DNA from 2 places in the Acinetobacter sp. CY81 genome. Region 2 is predicted to be linked to the other one. Evidence: predicted binding sites of a transcription regulator. Region 2 holds the regulator's gene; the other holds the start of a gene.
What was found. Region 2 encodes PhoB, which activates phosphate uptake and scavenging genes when phosphate is short. Its sites were predicted from a motif close to TGTCATNAANCTGTCATAA; they were not measured.
Positions count from the first base shown of each region.

Region 1: AC5YDM_RS08725 (inorganic phosphate transporter) is a predicted target of PhoB. The motif match lies at 6,330-6,348, and genes of this name have one in related genera.

Region 1 is NZ_JCAKNC010000006.1:21,304-30,776, forward strand. Features, by position in the region: gene AC5YDM_RS08715 (DEAD/DEAH box helicase family protein) at 1-2,186, shown strand, start outside; gene metH (methionine synthase) at 2,242-5,931, opposite strand; gene AC5YDM_RS08725 (inorganic phosphate transporter) at 6,396-8,018, shown strand; gene AC5YDM_RS08730 (hypothetical protein) at 8,164-9,473, opposite strand, start outside.
Region 2 is NZ_JCAKNC010000004.1:78,264-87,736, reverse strand. Features, by position in the region: gene AC5YDM_RS06610 (pyridoxal phosphate-dependent aminotransferase) at 1-854, shown strand, start outside; gene AC5YDM_RS06605 (MATE family efflux transporter) at 971-2,338, shown strand; gene AC5YDM_RS06600 (LLM class flavin-dependent oxidoreductase) at 2,551-3,924, shown strand; gene AC5YDM_RS06595 (SDR family NAD(P)-dependent oxidoreductase) at 4,020-4,865, opposite strand; gene AC5YDM_RS06590 (TetR/AcrR family transcriptional regulator) at 5,066-5,758, shown strand; gene phoB (phosphate regulon transcriptional regulator PhoB) at 5,994-6,704, shown strand; gene phoR (phosphate regulon sensor histidine kinase PhoR) at 6,729-8,087, shown strand; gene asd (archaetidylserine decarboxylase) at 8,227-9,075, opposite strand; gene AC5YDM_RS06570 (sulfurtransferase) at 9,075-9,473, opposite strand, start outside.

The DNA.
Region 1 (9,473 bases), on a different contig from region 2:
ATGTTGGATTTTATCCGATAAATAGATTTATTTATGAAAAAAAATTAATAAAATCTTTGAGTTTGGAGAGTATAAAAAATGATGTTGAAGTTGATGCTTATAGATATGATAAACACATTGAGATGTATCAACAGCGTTTGAATAGAACTGAAATTTTATCAAGTGAAAGTTTAGACAATGTGTATATCGCACCAACTTCATTTGGTAAAAGTTCATTGATTTTTGATTTAATTAGAAAAAATATAAATAAAAAAATTTCAATAATAGTACCGAGTAAATCTCTGATATCCCAAAATATAATAGATTTGAAAAATATTTTTCCAGATAGAAAAATAATATTTAATGAAGATATGTATGATAATGAAGATATTTTTATTAGTGTATTTACTCAAGAAAGAGCATTGAGATTTTTAGCAAAAAACAAAAAAAAATATTTTGATGTAATGATAATTGATGAAGCGCATAATCTACTTTCTAATGACTATAGAGCTGTAATATTAGCTAGAGTTATTAGGAGAAATAGATTTAGATCGAGTAATTCGAAACACTATTATTTTTCTCCACTGATTAATGAGTCTAAAAGTTTACAATTAGAGGTCAATCAAGTTTTTTTTGAACGTAAAATAAAGCTAAATATTAAAGAGCCAGACTACTTTGAATTTAAGGAATCAGGTGATTTTTTTAAATACAATCGTTTCTTAGATGAGATTTATAGATTGGGACGGTGTGAAAATTTATACAAATATATCAGAGAAAATAAAAAAAGTAAGAATTTTATTTATTTGCGATCACCTAAAAAAGTAGAAGAATTTTCAAAAAATCTTTGTAATCAATTGATTTTAAATGAAAAACTATCATATTTATCTAAAATCTTATCTGATAATTTACATGAAGATTTTTATTGTGTTGACTACATTAAAAAAGGATTAATTTATTTACATGGTGGTATTCCTGATTTAATAAAAGATTTTTTAGAATTTAAATTTAAAAATGAACCTGATGTTAAGTATCTGGTTGCTAATTCTGTTGTATTGGAAGGAATTAACTTTCCAATAGAGGCGTTATTTATTTTAAATACAACAGATTTGAATATTAAAAAATTAATTAACTTAATTGGGAGAGTTAATAGGTTAAATGAAGTTTTTAATCAAAACAATATGGATTTGTCTAAATTAAATCCAAGTATACATTTTGTTAACGATAATTACTTTAATGGTAAGAATCGTGATATGTATAATAAAATTAAATTATTAAAAAGCAGTTTATTTGAGGATAGTGTTGAAAATCCAGCTTTGCTAAATACAGTTAGTGAATATTTAAAAAATAATAATGGTGGTTCTAGTCTTATCCAAGATGGGATTTCTGAAAACATTATTACTGTTAGAGATTTGGAGGATTTTCTAATCTATGATGATCAAAAAGATAATTTTCTATTGAAATCCATAATTGAACAAGATGTGCATAGTATTTATAGTGAATTTGATGAAGTTTATAAAATTTTATATGAGAAATTAGATGAATTGTTAGTATCTGATCATTGGAATGGTCTAAATATTGTAGATAAGATTTACTATTTTTTTATCAAAGATTTTGATTATCATTTAAAAAGAAATGCAGGAAGGTACTTAAGATTTAATTATGAGGGTACTAGGAAGTTCTATACTAACTTTATTGATCGTATGCATAATTTATCTTTAAAATCACATATTAATCATTATTTAGGATACTTTGAGTGGTTGGGTAAGAATAAACCTATTAAATATAATAAGTTTTATATCGGTATTGGTTTTGGAGAGATACCATATTCAGTTAATAATAAATATAATACATGTGTGGATTTATCAACAAAGAATAAAAAGCAACGTGTTAATTTGGCGTTAGTTAAGTTGAAGAGTGAAACAGATTTTGTGAATTTTAATCTTACTAAATTTGTTAATATCTTATACGAGATAAAACTTGTCACAGAAATTGAGTACAATTGTTTTATGTATGGAAGTGAGCAAAGAGAAAATATTGATTTATTCAAAGTTGGTTTAAGTACCCAACTGATTAATTTTTTAAAAGAAAATAAACAATTAAAAAATATAGGTGTAAGTAATGGGAAGCTACAATGTAATGAAGAATTCTTTGTATTTGTGAATACATTGGATGAAATTAAGAGGTTTGAAATTTCTAGATTGCTTTAAAAGCAAAGATACTAAAAGACTCGAATTATTTCTATAATTCGAGTCTTAATATCAATTAAACAATCGAATCATCCAAATTCGGCGCTAACCAACGTTTCGCCTCATCCAATGTCCAGCCTTTACGCTTCGCATAATCTTCAAGCTGATCGCCCGCGATTTTACCCACATTAAAGTATTGGCTTTCAGGGTTTGCATAATAGAAACCACTTACACTTGAAGGTGGCCACATTGCAAAGCTAGAAGTTAATTCTGTACCAATGGCATTGGTCGAATCTAACCAACTAAACAAAGTTGCTTTCTCAGAATGCTCAGGGCAAGCAGGGTAGCCCGGTGCAGGACGAATCCCCACATACTTCTCCTTAATCAACTCTTCATTGCTTAAAGTTTCAGATGCTTGGTTGCCCCAGAACTCTTTACGAATACGCTCATGTAAATGCTCAGCAAATGCTTCTGCAAAACGGTCACCTAAAGATTGTGCAAGAATCGCAGAATAATCATCACCTTTGGCTTTGTACTCATGTGCCATTTCTTCCGCACCAAAGATCGACACAGTAAAGCCACCCAAGTAATCTTCAGCTTCATCTTTTGAAGCAACAAAGTCCGCCAAAGATAAGTTTGGTTTACCTGTGACTTTGTCAGACTGCTGGCGGATATGATGGAAAGTATGCGTCACATTCGAGCTTGCTTCGTCATACACTTCAACAGAATCCGCTGCTGAACGATTGGCAGGATAGATCCCGAATACAGCACGAGCATCAAAACGTTTGTTATCAATAATGTCTTTTAGCATCGTCTGAGCTTGTTCATACAAGTCAGTCGCAGCTTCACCCACCACATCATCCGTCAGAATTGCAGGGAATTTACCCGCCAAGCTCCAAGAGATAAAGAATGGTGTCCAGTCAAAGTATTCAACCAATGTTTCTAATGGATAATTGGTAAAGGTCTGCTTACCAATAAAGTTTGGTTTAACAGGCTGATTAGCAGCAAAATCAATTTTTAAACCGTTTTCAATTGATTCTGCATAAGACAACTTCGCAGCTTTTGGTTGTTTATTGGCAATACGCTCACGTACTTTAGTGTATTCAGCTCGTGTATCTTCAACAAACTTAGGCTTCATCTCAGGTGAAAGAAGTGTAGTTGCTACACCTACAGCACGAGAAGCATCAGCTACGTAAATCACTGCATCATTTGAATATTGTGGGTCAATTTTCACAGCTGTATGAGCTTTAGATGTGGTTGCACCACCAATCATCAGTGGAATGTTAAAACCTTTACGTTGCATTTCTTTGGCAACAAAAACCATTTCATCCAAAGACGGTGTGATTAAACCTGATAAACCAATGATGTCGACTTTCTCATCAATTGCAGTTTGTAAGATTTTTTCAGCAGGGACCATTACGCCAAGGTCAACGATGTCATAACCGTTACAACCTAAAACTACCCCTACAATGTTCTTACCAATATCGTGTACGTCGCCTTTTACGGTCGCCATCAACACTTTACCTTTAGACTGCGCACCTGTTTTTTCAGCTTCGATGTACGGGTTCAACCACGCTACAGCTTGTTTCATCACACGAGCAGATTTCACCACTTGTGGTAAGAACATTTTGCCCGAGCCAAACAAATCGCCCACCACGTTCATGCCATCCATCAAAGGCCCTTCGATTACATCAAGTGGACGTTTGGCTTTTAAGCGAGCTTCTTCGGTATCTTCATCAATAAATGCTGTGATGCCTTTTACAAGCGCATGTTCAAGGCGCTTTTCGACAGGCAGTTTACGCCATTCTAAATCTTCAACATTCTTTTGTGCAGCGCCTTGACCACGGTATTGCTCAGCCACATCAAGCAATTTTTCTGTTGCTTCTTGGCCGCTTTCGCCTTGGTTTTGGTTCAGAACCACATCTTCAACCGCAGCTTTTAATTCTTTATCGATGTCATCGTAAATCGCCATTTGACCAGCGTTTACAATCCCCATGGTCATGCCTTGTTTGATGGCATGGTACAAGAACACCGAGTGAATCGCTTCACGTACAGGCTCGTTACCACGGAAAGAGAACGATACGTTAGACACACCGCCTGAAATCATCGCATGTGGTAAATTCTGTTTAATCCAACCTGTTGCTTCAATAAAATCAACAGCATAGTTATTGTGTTCTTCAATCCCTGTTGCGACTGCAAACACGTTCGGGTCAAAGATAATATCTTCAGCAGGGAAGCCAACATCATTGACTAAAACATCATAAGAACGCTTACAGATTTCTTTTTTACGTGCAGCAGTATCCGCCTGACCATTTTCATCAAATGCCATCACGATCACAGCAGCACCATATTGACGGCATAAACGTGCTTTTTCGACAAACTCGTCATAACCTTCTTTTAAGGAAATCGAGTTAACAATCGCTTTACCTTGTACGCATTTCAATCCTGCTTCAATGATTTCCCATTTCGATGAGTCAATCATGATCGGCACACGTGAAATATCAGGCTCAGATGCAATCAGATTTAAGAAATGCACCATCGCACCTTGCGAATCGAGCATCCCTTCATCCATGTTGATGTCGATCACCTGTGCGCCTGCAACTACTTGCTGTAATGCCACATCAAGTGCTTCGGCAAAGTTTTCTTCACGGATTAAACGAAGGAACTTTTTAGAACCTGTCACGTTGGTACGTTCACCCACGTTCACAAATAACGAATCTTGAGTGATGTTAAATGGCTCTAAACCACTTAAACGACATGCAGGTTTGGTTTCAGGAACTTGACGAGGTGAAATGCCTGCAACAGCATTGGCAATGGCACGAATATGGTCTGGTGTTGTACCACAACAACCACCCGTGATGTTAATCAGACCGCTTTCAGCAAATTCTTGGATAAATGCAGCCGTTTCAGCAGGTGTTTCATCATAACCACCAAAGGCATTTGGCAAGCCTGCATTTGGGTGTGCTGAAACAAAAGTATCTGCAATATCAGATACGGTTTTGACGTGTGGACGCATCGCATCTGCACCTAAGGCACAGTTAAAACCAATCGAGATTGGATCTGCGTGACGCACCGAGTTCCAGAATGCTTCTGCGGTTTGACCTGTTAATGTACGACCTGAAGCATCAGTGATCGTACCTGAGATCATGATCGGTAATTCATAACCTTGTTCTTTAAACACTTCTTTCACTGCAAAAATTGCAGCTTTGGCATTTAAAGTATCAAATACAGTTTCGATGAGGATGATGTCTGCACCACCTTCAATCAAAGCTTTCGTCGCTTCGATATAATCGATTTTTAAGGCATCAAAAGTGATGTTACGAAATGCGGGGTCGTTTACTTTCGGTGAAATTGAGCAAGTACGTGATGTCGGCCCAAGTACACCTGCTACAAAACGTGGTTTTTCAGGTGTTGAATATTTTTTACATGCTTCTTTGGCAATACGTGCAGCTTCACGGTTAATCTCTGGAACCAAATCTTCCATGTGATAATCTGACATCGAAATGCGTGTGCCGTTAAAGCTGTTGGTTTCAATAATGTCAGCACCAGCTTCTAGGTAAGCTTCGTGGATGCCTTGAATAATATGTGGTTGCGTTAATACCAAAAGGTCATTGTTGCCTTTTAGGTCAGATGCCCAGTCTGCAAAACGCTCACCACGGTAATCGGCTTCTTCTAATTTATGGCGTTGGATCATGGTACCCATAGCGCCGTCTATAATCAGAATGCGTTGGGATAGAAGCTCTTTTAAGGTGGCGAGGGTAGACATCAATGACGCTCACTATGTTGGACTTAATTAGGTGCAACATTTTAGCAGATCTAAAGTACATTTTTTGATAATTCAGTACGCATCGGCATCTAAAGCCATGAAAGTGTGTGAAAATCACTCGCTTTGTATAAAAATGATAAATTTAATTTAAATTTTTGTTTTTGTTCATATCTTTGTCATATTTGCATTGCAGAATAATGCTCTGATTAGAAATCGAAAATTTGATGAAAAATATTACATATTTATTTCATCTTATTTGGTCAGCATTTGTCTCTGGTTTTTGAAGGGTGATATTGTTTAAGATATTGAAATTAATATATTTATTTGATTTAAAATTTTCAAAAATATTATTTTTACAACAATAAAGTGTCATTTAGATGCTTTATATGACACCTGTTTGTCATATAATTGTAATAATTAAATTGAACAATAAGGGGATATTCTTATCCTCTTTACTTGCTTGCATGAATTCTAATCAATCTCCAGTTTCAGATTCAGCACAACAATCGGCGCAAGTTTCGTCGACCAATGTTCACGTGCCGACACCGAAGTTTTTTATGCCGGTGTTCTTAACACTGATTATTTCCACTCTTATTTATATTGGCTTCCAATTGGTGGCTGATTTATCTCATGTACCTGCATTAAGCCTTTACTCAGTGATTTTGCTTGCAACAGCATTGTTCATTGCATTGGGTTTTGAGTTTGTGAATGGTTTCCATGACACAGCCAATGCGGTTGCAACCGTAATTTATACCAATGCTTTGTCAGCGCCTGTTGCGGTGATGTGGTGTGGTTTCTGTAACTTCCTTGGCGTAATGGTTGCCAGTGGTGCAGTTGCTTACGGTATTATTGCTTTACTTCCTGTAGAACTGATCATGAATGTCGGTTCTGGAGCAGGTTTCGCAATGGTTTTTGCCATGCTGATCGCGGCAATTACTTGGAACTTAGGAACGTGGTACTTTGGTATTCCTGCGTCTAGCTCGCATACATTGATCGGTTCGATTTTGGGTGTAGGTATCATGAACTACATTCTAAACGCGAGCAGTGGTGCATCAGGCGTAGATATGGAACAAGTAATGAAAGTGGGTAAAGCGCTTTTATTCTCACCATTAATCGGTTTTGCATTTGCAGCTGTGTTGTTCTTATTGGTTAAAAAAATCTTCAAAAAACAAGTGGAATTATTCCAACCACCTGAAGGTAATAAGCCACCACCACCGCTAATTCGTGCACTTTTGATCTTTACATGTACTGGCGTAAGCTTTGCACATGGTTCAAACGATGGTCAAAAAGGCATGGGCTTGATCATGCTTATCCTGATCGGTTGTGTACCATTGGCTTATTCTTTGAACAAGAATTTAGATCAACAACACATTCAATCGTTCAGTGAATTATCTTCACAAACTGCTCAAGTGATTTATGCAAATCATGCAGATGTGCCAGATACTGAAGCGCGTGACGTGTTAACGACGTACATCCAAACTAAAGAATTAACACCAGCGGTTGTACCTGCGTTGGCAAGTATGACTGATCACTTAGGTGAGCGTGTAGGTCAATATGGTTCTTTGAAAGATGTTCCTGAAGCTGAAGTTTCTTCTTTGCGTAACGACATGTACTTAAGTGCAACAGCATTTAAGCGTCTTGATAAAGCTGAAGCTTTACCAGCAATGAACGAAACTCAAGCGAAAGCAGTTGATGATTACCGTGACAACATGGATTCATTCCTACAATACATTCCAACTTGGGTGAAAGTAGCTGTAGCACTTGCACTCGGTCTTGGAACAATGGTGGGTTGGAAACGTATTGTTGTGACTGTAGGTGAGCGTATTGGTAAGCAACATATGACTTATGGTCAAGGTATGTCTGCTGAGCTTGTTGCGATGTCTACAATTGCTGCTGCTGATGGTTTTGGTATGCCAGTATCAACTACACACGTACTTAACTCTGCGGTAGCGGGTACGATGGTTGCCAATAAATCAGGTTTGAACTTCCAGATGGTTCGTACCATTCTTTCAGCTTGGATCTTTACTTTGCCTGCAACGATCTGTTTATCAGGTGCATTGTTCTGGTTATTCTTAAAAGTATTCTAAGTTTGATAGATCAAAAAAAGCTGCCTCAGGGCAGCTTTTTTATTGGGTGTTTTTTATTTTCAAGAGCCTTATTTTTCAATCCAAAAGTTCGGTTAAAAACTGTAAGGCTTTGAAAATATTCTTAAGTCAAAATCTAACTGACTCTTCATTTCTTCAATCTTTTCATTAAGCTTTTAGGGAGTTTCTCTTCTGCAAAACCATACAATGCAGCGAACGGTAATGCCGTACGTGCTAAATAGGCAACACGCCATAAACCACCATGATTAGCACCTTCCATCATCAGTTCCAGTGGGTGTTGCATTGGGTTCTCTGGGTTTGCAATTGACTTTGGATTACGTAAATCATGTACCCAAAGTGCAGCCATAATGGCATTGGTTGTAGATGGTTCAAAAGCTTCAACGTCAAAAATACCTGCACCATTAAATGCCGCTTTGAGTAAAGGGTTTTTAGTCACTGAATGGGTAGTGGTCGATGGTGCAATATTGATACTGACACGTTGACCTTGATGACGAGCTAGGGTTGCACGCCACTGTTGAATACGTTTTGCTAGTGCGTAGTTAGGTCCTTGTTCGACGACTAAACAATCTGCGATACCGTAAGTATTACCTTGATCAGAAGGGGCTAGATCATGAGAGTTCTTTTTAAAGAAGTGTTTTAAAGTCAACATTTCAATCCCTTTACTCATGAGTTTTTCAGACTGTGAGCGGGATTTAAATTTAGTTGCTGATGCATTGATTACTTCAGCCGGAACGGCATACACATCTGTTGGCGTGCACATATACATCAAGCTCGTATCAGTTTTTTTCTCACTAATATATTGCATGATGCTATCCATTGCCATCGAGACACGGACATGTTTCTCACCATCGAGGTAGGCAATGGCAGCTAAATCTAAAGCCTGATTCTTTTTACTTAGCCATTGTGCAATTTCAGGTGTCTGAGTCAGTAAATTTGCACCCAGTTTTTCTTTTAATGTTTCAATTGAGGTATTTTGATCCAGTTGCTCTGAACATGGAGCAATCAGCGTTGCATTACCTTTTTTGATGGTGGTGAGTATTTTGTCCCAAACACGTGGGTTAGGCAGGTCGAGTGCAATAATATTGGCTTTCCATTGAGATAACCAAGTTAGAGGGCCTGCTTCGGAAGCAGCACCAAACAGCACCATGGTACGATCAGACAGGTCAAACCATTCAGGATGTGCATGCACCGTTCTTAGTGCTTCAGCATGACTACTTTCAATAATGCCAGCATCTTCCCATGTTTGAATTTGATCTAACAGCGCTTGTCCTCTTAGATTTTGTCCATGATAGGGCACATACCATTCAGGCTTTGCTTCACTTTCACCTTGTAATTTAACTGAATAGAGTGGTTGAGCTTCTAAACTCATCATTTCTGCTAAGTTACATTTTTGACCATCACGATAAAACTCAAAACTATGATGTGCTTTGTTTAAGC
Region 2 (9,473 bases):
TTTCAGCGATTCAAGCCGTGGTACAGGCTGGTGATGAAGTCATTATTTTTGATCCGAGCTATGATAGTTATGCACCGAGTGTAAAATTAGTCGGTGCTAAACCAATTCATATTACCTTACAAGCACCTGACTTTAGTGTCGATTGGAATCAGGTGAAAGATGCGATTAACGATCGGACTCGTATGGTGATTGTGAACACGCCACACAATCCAACAGGGGCGATCTGGTCAAAGGTGGATTGGCAGAATCTCATTGAACTCATTCGTGATAAAAATATTATCGTGCTGTCAGATGAAGTCTATGAACATCTGATTTTTGATGGTCAACAGCATTATTCAGCACTGTCTTTTCCTGAACTCAGAGAGCGTAGCTTTGTCGTGGGTTCTTTTGGTAAGACCTTCCATGTCACAGGTTGGAAAACAGGTTACTGCATAGCAGCACCCGCTTTGATGACGGTGTTTAGACAGATTTATCAGTTTGCCAATTTCTGCGGCGTCACGCCAGTTCAGTGGGCTTTGGCAAATTTCATGCAGGATCATCCTGAACATATTCAAGAACTCTCTGCTTTCTATCAAACCAAACGTGATCTGTTTAATTCACAGATCAGCACATCTCGATTTAAGTTTCAGCCATCGCAAGGCACGTATTTTCAAAATCTGGATTACAGCGTAATCCGCCCCGATTTAAGTGATGTAGAGATGTGCCAGTATTTGGCTGAACAACACAAAATTGTCGCTATTCCCGTGTCTGTGTTTTACCAAAAAGCACCTCAAGATTTACGTATGATTCGATTCTGCTTTGCCAAAAAAGATGAAACTCTGATTCAAGCAGGTCAAATTCTTTCAGCAGTCTAATACAGTATTCCTGTAACAATTCGCCCGATTGTTTTTAAATATCGGGCGGATCGCATCGCAGCTATGTTATTGTGCGATGAGTGATATTGAATAATAATGATGGATAAAAAAATAAGATGAGTGCACGTCTAAGCCCAATTGACGACCCGAATTTTTGGCGCGTTTTTTTGGTCTTTTTGCTTCCTTTGATTGCGACCAATATTTTACAGAATTTATCTGGCACCATTAACACCGTATTTGTCGGTCAAATGCTCGGTGTTGATGCTATTGCTGCAGTCTCTGTATTTTTCCCGATTCTGTTTTGTCTCATGGCTTTCGTGATTGGTTTATCGGCAGGTTCAACTGTATTGGTTGGTCAAGCTTGGGGAGCTCAAAATATTGAGAAAGTTCGCCAAGTGGTCGGCTCTACCCTGTTTATGACGGTGATTGGTGGAACAGTCATTGCATTCTTAGGTGTACTCTCAGCACGTTCTGTCTTGCTTGCACTAGGCACAGATCCTGACGTAATGCATTTGTCTCTGCCTTATGTCCAGTGGATGCTGGCAGGAAGTCCATTACTGTTTATTTATATTATTTACACTTCAATCCTTCGTGGCGTTGGTGACAGTATTACGCCGTTAATTGCCCTTGGTATGACCAGTATACTTGGGCTGTTTATTACCCCAGTCTTAATTGCAGGTCATTTTGGGTTTCCACGTTTGGGTATTATCGGACCTGCGATTGCGACCACAATTGGTTATTTAGCGGTACTGATTTTTCTCTATTTTTATTTAAAGAAAAAAGACCATCCCTTAAAAATTGATGGGGCGATGTGTAAATATATTAAATATGATCCAGAAATTAGCGCCAAAATTTTAAAATTAGGTGTCCCTACAGGCATTCAGATGGTCACGACTTCAGTGGCGGGTTTGGTCATCGTCGGTCTAGTCAATCGTTATGGTTCAGATGCCACCGCTGCCTATGGTGCTGTGAATCAGGTCTTGAATTACATTCAATTCCCTGCACTCTCCATTGCCATTGCTGCTTCAATTTTTGCAGCTCAGGCCATTGGTGCAGGTAAAGCAGACTCATTGGCAAAAGTTACGCGTATTTCACTGGGTATGAATATCGTGATTACTGGTAGCTTAGTGACTTTAGGTTATCTGTTCTCAAAGTATCTGATGGCATTGTTCATTACAGATCCTGCGGTAGTCGTATTGGGTCAACAACTGTTATTTATTGTGCTTTGGTCAATTTTATTCTTTGGCGCGAGTGCCATTTTTGCTTCAATCATGCGTGCCAGTGGAACTGTCACCATGCCGATGATCATCAATATTATCGCTATTTTGGCAATCGAGCTCCCTGCTGCTTATTTGTTTAGTTCATGGTGGGGCTTGCAAGGGATTTGGTATGGTTATGCTCTTGCTTTCGTTTGCTTATGCATTATGCAAGGACTGTATTACCAATTCGTCTGGAAAAAGAAAGCCGTTAAAGTCTTAATTTAGACTGTCTAGAAAGTTTCAATCAGAGAGTGAGTGTAAGGGGGCAATTTTATAATAGGTTGCCCCCTCTCACCTCGCATTGGTATTAAGAAAAAATTTAAGCTTTATAACTTATCCCATAATTTTCATAAGGTTTTATTTAAATCGTATTTTTCAGACCAAAACATTCTTGTTATAACCCTATTCAAAATGAATAAGTTCAATAGGATATAACAATGTCAAAGCGTCAAATCAAGCTGGGTGCTTTTATCCCAACCACCTCCCAACATGCTGCGGGTTGGCGCCATCCTGAATCAAGACCTCAAGATCATCTCAGTATTGACTACGCCATTGAACTGGCAAAGACAGCGGAAAGAGGTTTATTTGATGCTTATTTTCTTGCAGATGGTTTATCTGTAAATTGGAGTCACGGTGCTTCAAAAAATAAAAAAGGCATCGGATATAGTGACAAAATTGTCGGCTTTGAACCGATTACACTGTTTTCAGCTATTTCAGTCGTCACTAAAAATATTGGCTTTATTGCAACAGCGTCAACCACCTATGAAGACCCTTATATTCTGGCACGTAAATATGCTTCTTTAGATCATATTTCTAAAGGTCGTGCAGCATGGAATGTGGTAACCACTGTCTCAGCAGACACGGCACGTAATTTTGGATTTGAAGCTCATCCAGATCCTAAAGTTCGTTATGAACGTGCAGATGAATTTATTGAAGTGGTTCAGAAGCTTTGGGATTCTTGGGAAGATGATGCATTCCAATACAATAAAACTTCAGGTGTTTTTTATGATGCCGATAAAAATCATGAGCCTTTGCATCAAGGTCAATATTTTAAAGTTCAAGGGGCTTTGAATGTACCTCGTCCACCCCAAGGTTATCCTGTCATTGTACAAGCTGGGCAATCTGAAGATGGTCGTGAATTAGCAGCAAAATATGCTGAAGTCATTTTCACAGCACAACAAGATTTAGCAGATGCTCAAGCCTTTTATCGTGATGTAAAAAGTCGTTTAACAAAATATGGTCGTCATGCGGATGACATCAAAATTATGCCGGGTGTGTCCATTTTTGTTGCTCAAACTGAGCAAGAAGCACAAGAAAAATATGAATTACTCAATAGCTTGATTCACCCTGATGTCGGTCTAGGTTTATTGTCAGGCTTGGCAGGTGCGGTGGATTTGTCACAGTATGATCTCGATGCACCATTTCCTGAACTCAATGAAAAAGAGATTAATTTTTCAAGTCGTCAACAAATGATGATTGATATTGCACGTAAACATCAATTTTCTATTCGCCAACTCTATGAATATATTGCATCAGCACGGGGACATTGGACTTTGATTGGTACAGCAGAACACGTGGTAGATCAGTTACAGACATGGTTTGAAAATGAAGCAGCCGATGGATTTAATGTCTTACCTCCATCCACCCCTGCGGGCTTAGATGATTTTGTCGAACTCATCGTCCCTGAACTACAACGTCGCGGACTGTTTCGTACCGAATATGAAGGCACGACCTTACGTGAAAACTTAGGTTTAAAGCACCCTGAGAATCAATATGTTTTGAATAAACAGAATACGGCTCAAGTATCTTGATGTCATTTTCTCATTTAAATTAGAAGTAAAATCAAATGGCATATCTGCACAAAAAAACCCGCTTAATGCGGGTTTCTATGAATCATAACAATGGATTACTTTGGCTCTAAACGTTTACTCAATTTAGTCGCCAATGCCGTCACTTTTTGGTATCCCGTCGGCAAAATACGCTGCATCAAATCAATTGCCTTCGCATCGTTACCAATCAATAAACGACGTTTATTTTTCAATACTGCATCTAAAATTTGTTGAGATGCATCTTCAGCAGGCATACGCAGTAATTTATTAAATGCCTTTGCAGATTTCTCTGGATTCATGCCTAGAGATTTCAAGCTGTCATTCATACGTGCATCATTTGCGATATTGGTACGAATACCACCTGGGTGTACACATAAAGCGCTTACGCCACAGTTTTCGATATCCAATTCCTGACGTAAAGACTCCGTAAAACCACGAACTGCAAATTTAGATGAGTTATAAGCAGATTGCGTTGGCTGTGCTGTTAAACCAAACAGACTTGAAGTGTTAATGATATGTCCTTCACCTGATTTTTTAATGTATGGAAGAAACTCTTTCGTTCCATACACTACGCCCCAGTAGTTGATGCCCATGATCCACTCAAGATCTTCATAATTTGCACCTTCTACTGTTGAGCCTAAAGCCACACCTGCGTTATTAAAAATCATGTTTACCGAACCATGATTTTGCACCGTATCTGCTGCCCAAGCTCTAACTTCTTCAAGCTTCGCCACGTTCACTTTTTTCGAAGTGACTCTGACATTATAAGGTTTTACCAACTCAACGGTTTCTGCCAAACCTTTTTCATTCACATCACTAATTGATAAATGACATCCAGCCTTTGCCAATAACACTGCAAGCTGTTGTCCCATACCAGAACCCGCACCTGTAATCGCAGCCACTTTATTTTTAAAATTTTTCATTGTGTTTCCTTATCCATTTTTATGCACAACATCTTTATTTGTGTGCCGCTCACAAATCACTATAAATTTGACAATAAATATTGTCAATATCACTCAAGGTCATTTATATTGGTAAAAATGCGAATATTTAACACATAGGCTTAGTCGGTATTAGTTGCTAAGATATCCAAAACTACGACACGAACTAGATCATCATTTTTATGACCGAATATTTAGAAAAGCAAACTGCATTAGAATCAGTACCAGAAAAAAAAGTGGTGAAAGAACGTCAATTTAAAGGCATGTCCCTCACTGAGCGTAAACAAGCTCGTCGTGAAAAATTAATCGAGGCTGGTATTGAAGCTTATGGTACACATGGATTCTTTTCGGTTACTGTTAAAGATATTTGTAATGAAGCCAAACTGACTGAACGTTATTTTTACGAATCTTTTAAGAAAAGTGAGAACCTCTTTCAAACTATTTTCTTACAACTGATTGAAAAAATGCAGCAGACTCTAATGCAATCTGTCATGCAAGGTTCACCTGATCCGATACGAATGATTGATGCAGGGTTAAATGGTTTTTTTGCGATGCTTCAAGATGATCCTCGTACCGCGCGTATCATTTATATCGACGCTATGTTGGTTCAAGAACTGCATAATCACGCCACGATTCAAGAAACTATGGCGCGCTTTGATCGTATGATTCACGCATTTGTCACATTGATGATGCCGCATATCAGCTTAAACGAAAAAGAGATTTCACTTATCGCAACAGGGTTAAATGGCTATGTGACTCAAATTGCAGTGCGTTGGGTCATGAGTGGATTTAAGTCACCACGAGAAGATGTTGTGAAAGCATGCCGTGTCGTCTTCAATGCTTTAATTCATGAAATATCCAATCAAAAAGAGTAAAAATAGAGATTAAATATAATAAATTCATATAGATATTTTTAAGACACAGTATTTAAACGGAAATATTTATGACAAATTTATGATCAATTTAGATCGTACTTTTATATTTTTGTCACAAAACATTGCTAAATCGCCCTTGCTCACCCGTTTTGCAATGATACTGTCATAATTAATCTTTGTAATAAGCCTGTCATAAATATAAACGGTCATACCGTTCACCTAAGGATATTGCGTTGTGAAAGATGACTACATTTTAATCGTCGATGACGAACTTCCCATTCGTGAAATGATCCATACTTCTTTAGATATGGCAGGCTTCCAATGTTTAGAAGCCGAAGATGCCAAACAAGCGCATCAGATGATTGTGGATCAACGTCCTTCCTTGGTATTACTAGATTGGATGCTTCCTGGTGGTGTGAGCGGTGTGGACTTATGCCGTCGCTTAAAGCGCGATGAGTCGCTCTCTGAAATTCCAGTCATCATGCTAACTGCTCGTGGTGAAGAAGATCATAAAGTCCAAGGTCTTGATGCTGGTGCAGATGACTACATGACTAAGCCTTTTTCAACCCGTGAATTGGTTTCGCGTATTAAAGCGGTTTTACGTCGTGCTAATGCATTGAGCGGTGAAAAAACCATTGATGCAAATGGCTTAATTTTAGATCCTGTCAGCCAGCGTGTGAGCTTTAATCAAAATATTTTAGAAATGGGTCCAACGGAGTACCGCCTATTGGCATTCTTCATGACGCATCCTGAACGTGCCTATACACGTGCACAATTACTTGACCAAGTATGGGGTGGCAACGTATATATTGAAGACCGTACCATTGATGTTCACATTCGTCGCTTACGTAAGGTTTTAGAACCTTATGGCGCAGATCGTTATGTTCAAACTGTTCGTGGTACAGGTTATCGTTTTTCTACTCGAGCAGACGTCGCAATAGGCTAGTGTTCACTAGGTTAATCAAATTTTATGTACGAACCCTACCCCGTCCCCACTTTAGCGAAAGATCATCAGAAATTTCGCTACAGTAGTTTATGGACATTCGCTAAACAAGATCTTCGCTTGTTGGCATTTTTCATCGTTATTGGTGGATTTATTGGTTTAGGAATAGGATACTTCTGGATCTGTATAGGACTGGCTTTTGCTGCCTTTTTTGGTTTACAGCTTCGTTCCCTGATTTTAGTGAATGATTGGATCGCCAATCGTCCTTATGATGTGCCACCCAATTTAAATGGGATTTGGGGTGCATTACTATTCAATGTATATCGCGCTCAACGCCAAGAGCGAATCGTACAATCTGAAATGGTCGGTTTGATTGACCGTACACAATCTTCATTGGTTGCTTTGTCTGAAGCGATTATTTTGACCGATGACTCTCAACAAATCGAATGGTGGAATCCCGCAGCAGAATATCTTTTTGGGATTCAACCTACAGACCGAGGGCGTAATTTACTCTCGATTATTCGCCAACCCGATTTTGTTGAGTATTTTAATAATATCGATCATGCACCTGACGGCATCAAAGTTAAATTAGCGCATGATGACAATAAATACGCTCAAATTAAATTAACTCGTTTTGGGCAACAAAGTCGTTTATTGGTCGCACATGACATTACTCGGATGCGTAATCTTGAGCAAATGCGATCGGATTTCGTCGATAACATTTCGCATGAGTTACGTACACCGCTGACTGTGTTGAGTGGTTATATCGAAACATTTACCGATCAAGAAGACATCAATCCAAGATGGAAACGTGCCTTTGATCAGATGCAATCTCAAACAAAACGTATGAATGCCTTGGTCAATGATTTGTTATTGCTATCTCGTTTAGAAAATGAAAAACAGATTGCGAAAAACCAGATCATTGAAATGCCAAGTTTAATGAATCATCTCTTTGATGATGCGCAAGCCTATAACATTGATTATGGGCATACATTGAATTTGGATATTGATAGTCATTGTGACTTGATCGGTTCAGAGATGGAACTTGCAAGTGCCTTTAGCAACTTGATTACCAATGCGATTAAGTACACGCCTAAGGGTGGAACGATCACGATTGGTTGGCATGATGATGGTGAAAATGGCTATTTCTCAGTTCAAGATACAGGTATCGGGATTGATCCTAAACATTTACCTCGTTTAACTGAGCGTTTTTATCGAGTCGATAGTGCACGAAGTCGTCAAACTGGTGGTACAGGTTTAGGGCTGGCGATTGTGAAGCATGTTTTGATGCAACACGGCGCACATATTGAAGTTGACTCTAAAGAGAATCAAGGTTCAACGTTCATAGCTGTGTTCCCCAAAGAACGTTTATATCGTATGCACTGAGTCATCTAAAGTCTGTCACAACTCTAAAATGATTTACCTTCAATATCATCATAAATAAAAAGCGCCTCTAGGCGCTTTTTATTTATGATTCTTGACTTGGTTTTTCCCATCATGGAAAAACTAGACTAAAAATCGAATGTTAAATGGTTTGACCTAAAGCCTCACCCATCACAACTACCGAATTCGCTTTAAATGCTTCGTCCCACTTTATTTTATCTTGTTCAAATAAAATCACAGCAGTCGAGCCTAAATAGAAACGACCTAACTCATCACCCTTTTCAAGCTTCATTTCATGATGATTCAGTTCTAAACGACCCGTAGGTTTTACTTTACCTGTCGCAACAGTTTCAATACCAGCAACGATCATCGCACCCACGAGAACCACAGCCATACGACCAAGTTCTGTATCAAATAAACACACCATACGCTCATTACGTGCGAATAAACCTGGAATATTTTCCGCGGTAGTTTGATTCACAGAGAACAATTCACCTGGAATATACAAGGTTTCCGTCAATGTGCCTGCAAATGGCATATGCACACGGTGATAGTCTTTCGGTGATAAATATACTGTAGCAAACTCACCATCTTTAAATGGTGCAGCCAACTGAGGATCACCAATCAATTTATCCACTGAAAATGACTGACCCTTGGCTTGGAAAATATCACCTTCGTTAATTTTACCTAACTGTGAAATTGCACCATCGGCAGGGGACACAATACTATTTGTATTGCTGTCTACGGCACGTACGCCTTCTTTTAAAGATCGAGTAAAGAACTCATTAAATGATTTGAATTTCAGCGCATTACTTTGCTCAGCAATCGACATATCAATGCCATATTGCTTTTTAAATGCTTGAATCACAATATTTTTTAAAATCGGATTTTCACTGGCTGCAACCTTACCCACCACACGGCTCAGTTTTTGTTGCGGAACAATACTTTGCGCTTTAATGAATATTTTTTTCTTTAAATTTGTCAGACTCACTAAGGTGATTCTCCAGTAATGATTGGACTGTCGAGGCGGTTGCCCCATTCGCTCCACGCACCATCATAAGCTTGGATATCCCAACCGAGTAGTCGACCAATAATATATGCTAAGCCTGAACGATGATGCGATTGACAATACACCACCACAGGTTGGTCGAATTTAAAGCCCAATTGTTCTAAACGTTGTTGAGTGCGTTCTAGGGGATGCAATTTTAAATGATTTTGACGGTTTAGGGCAGTACTCCATTCAAAATGTCGTGCAGAAGGAATATGCCCTCCTCTGCGTGCCGCCAAGCGTTGTCCTGTATACTCTTCAGCCGTTCTACAGTCCCAGACTTGCACATTATCCTGACTAACTTTACTCAACAGTTCATCATATTCTATTCGAGGTTGTTC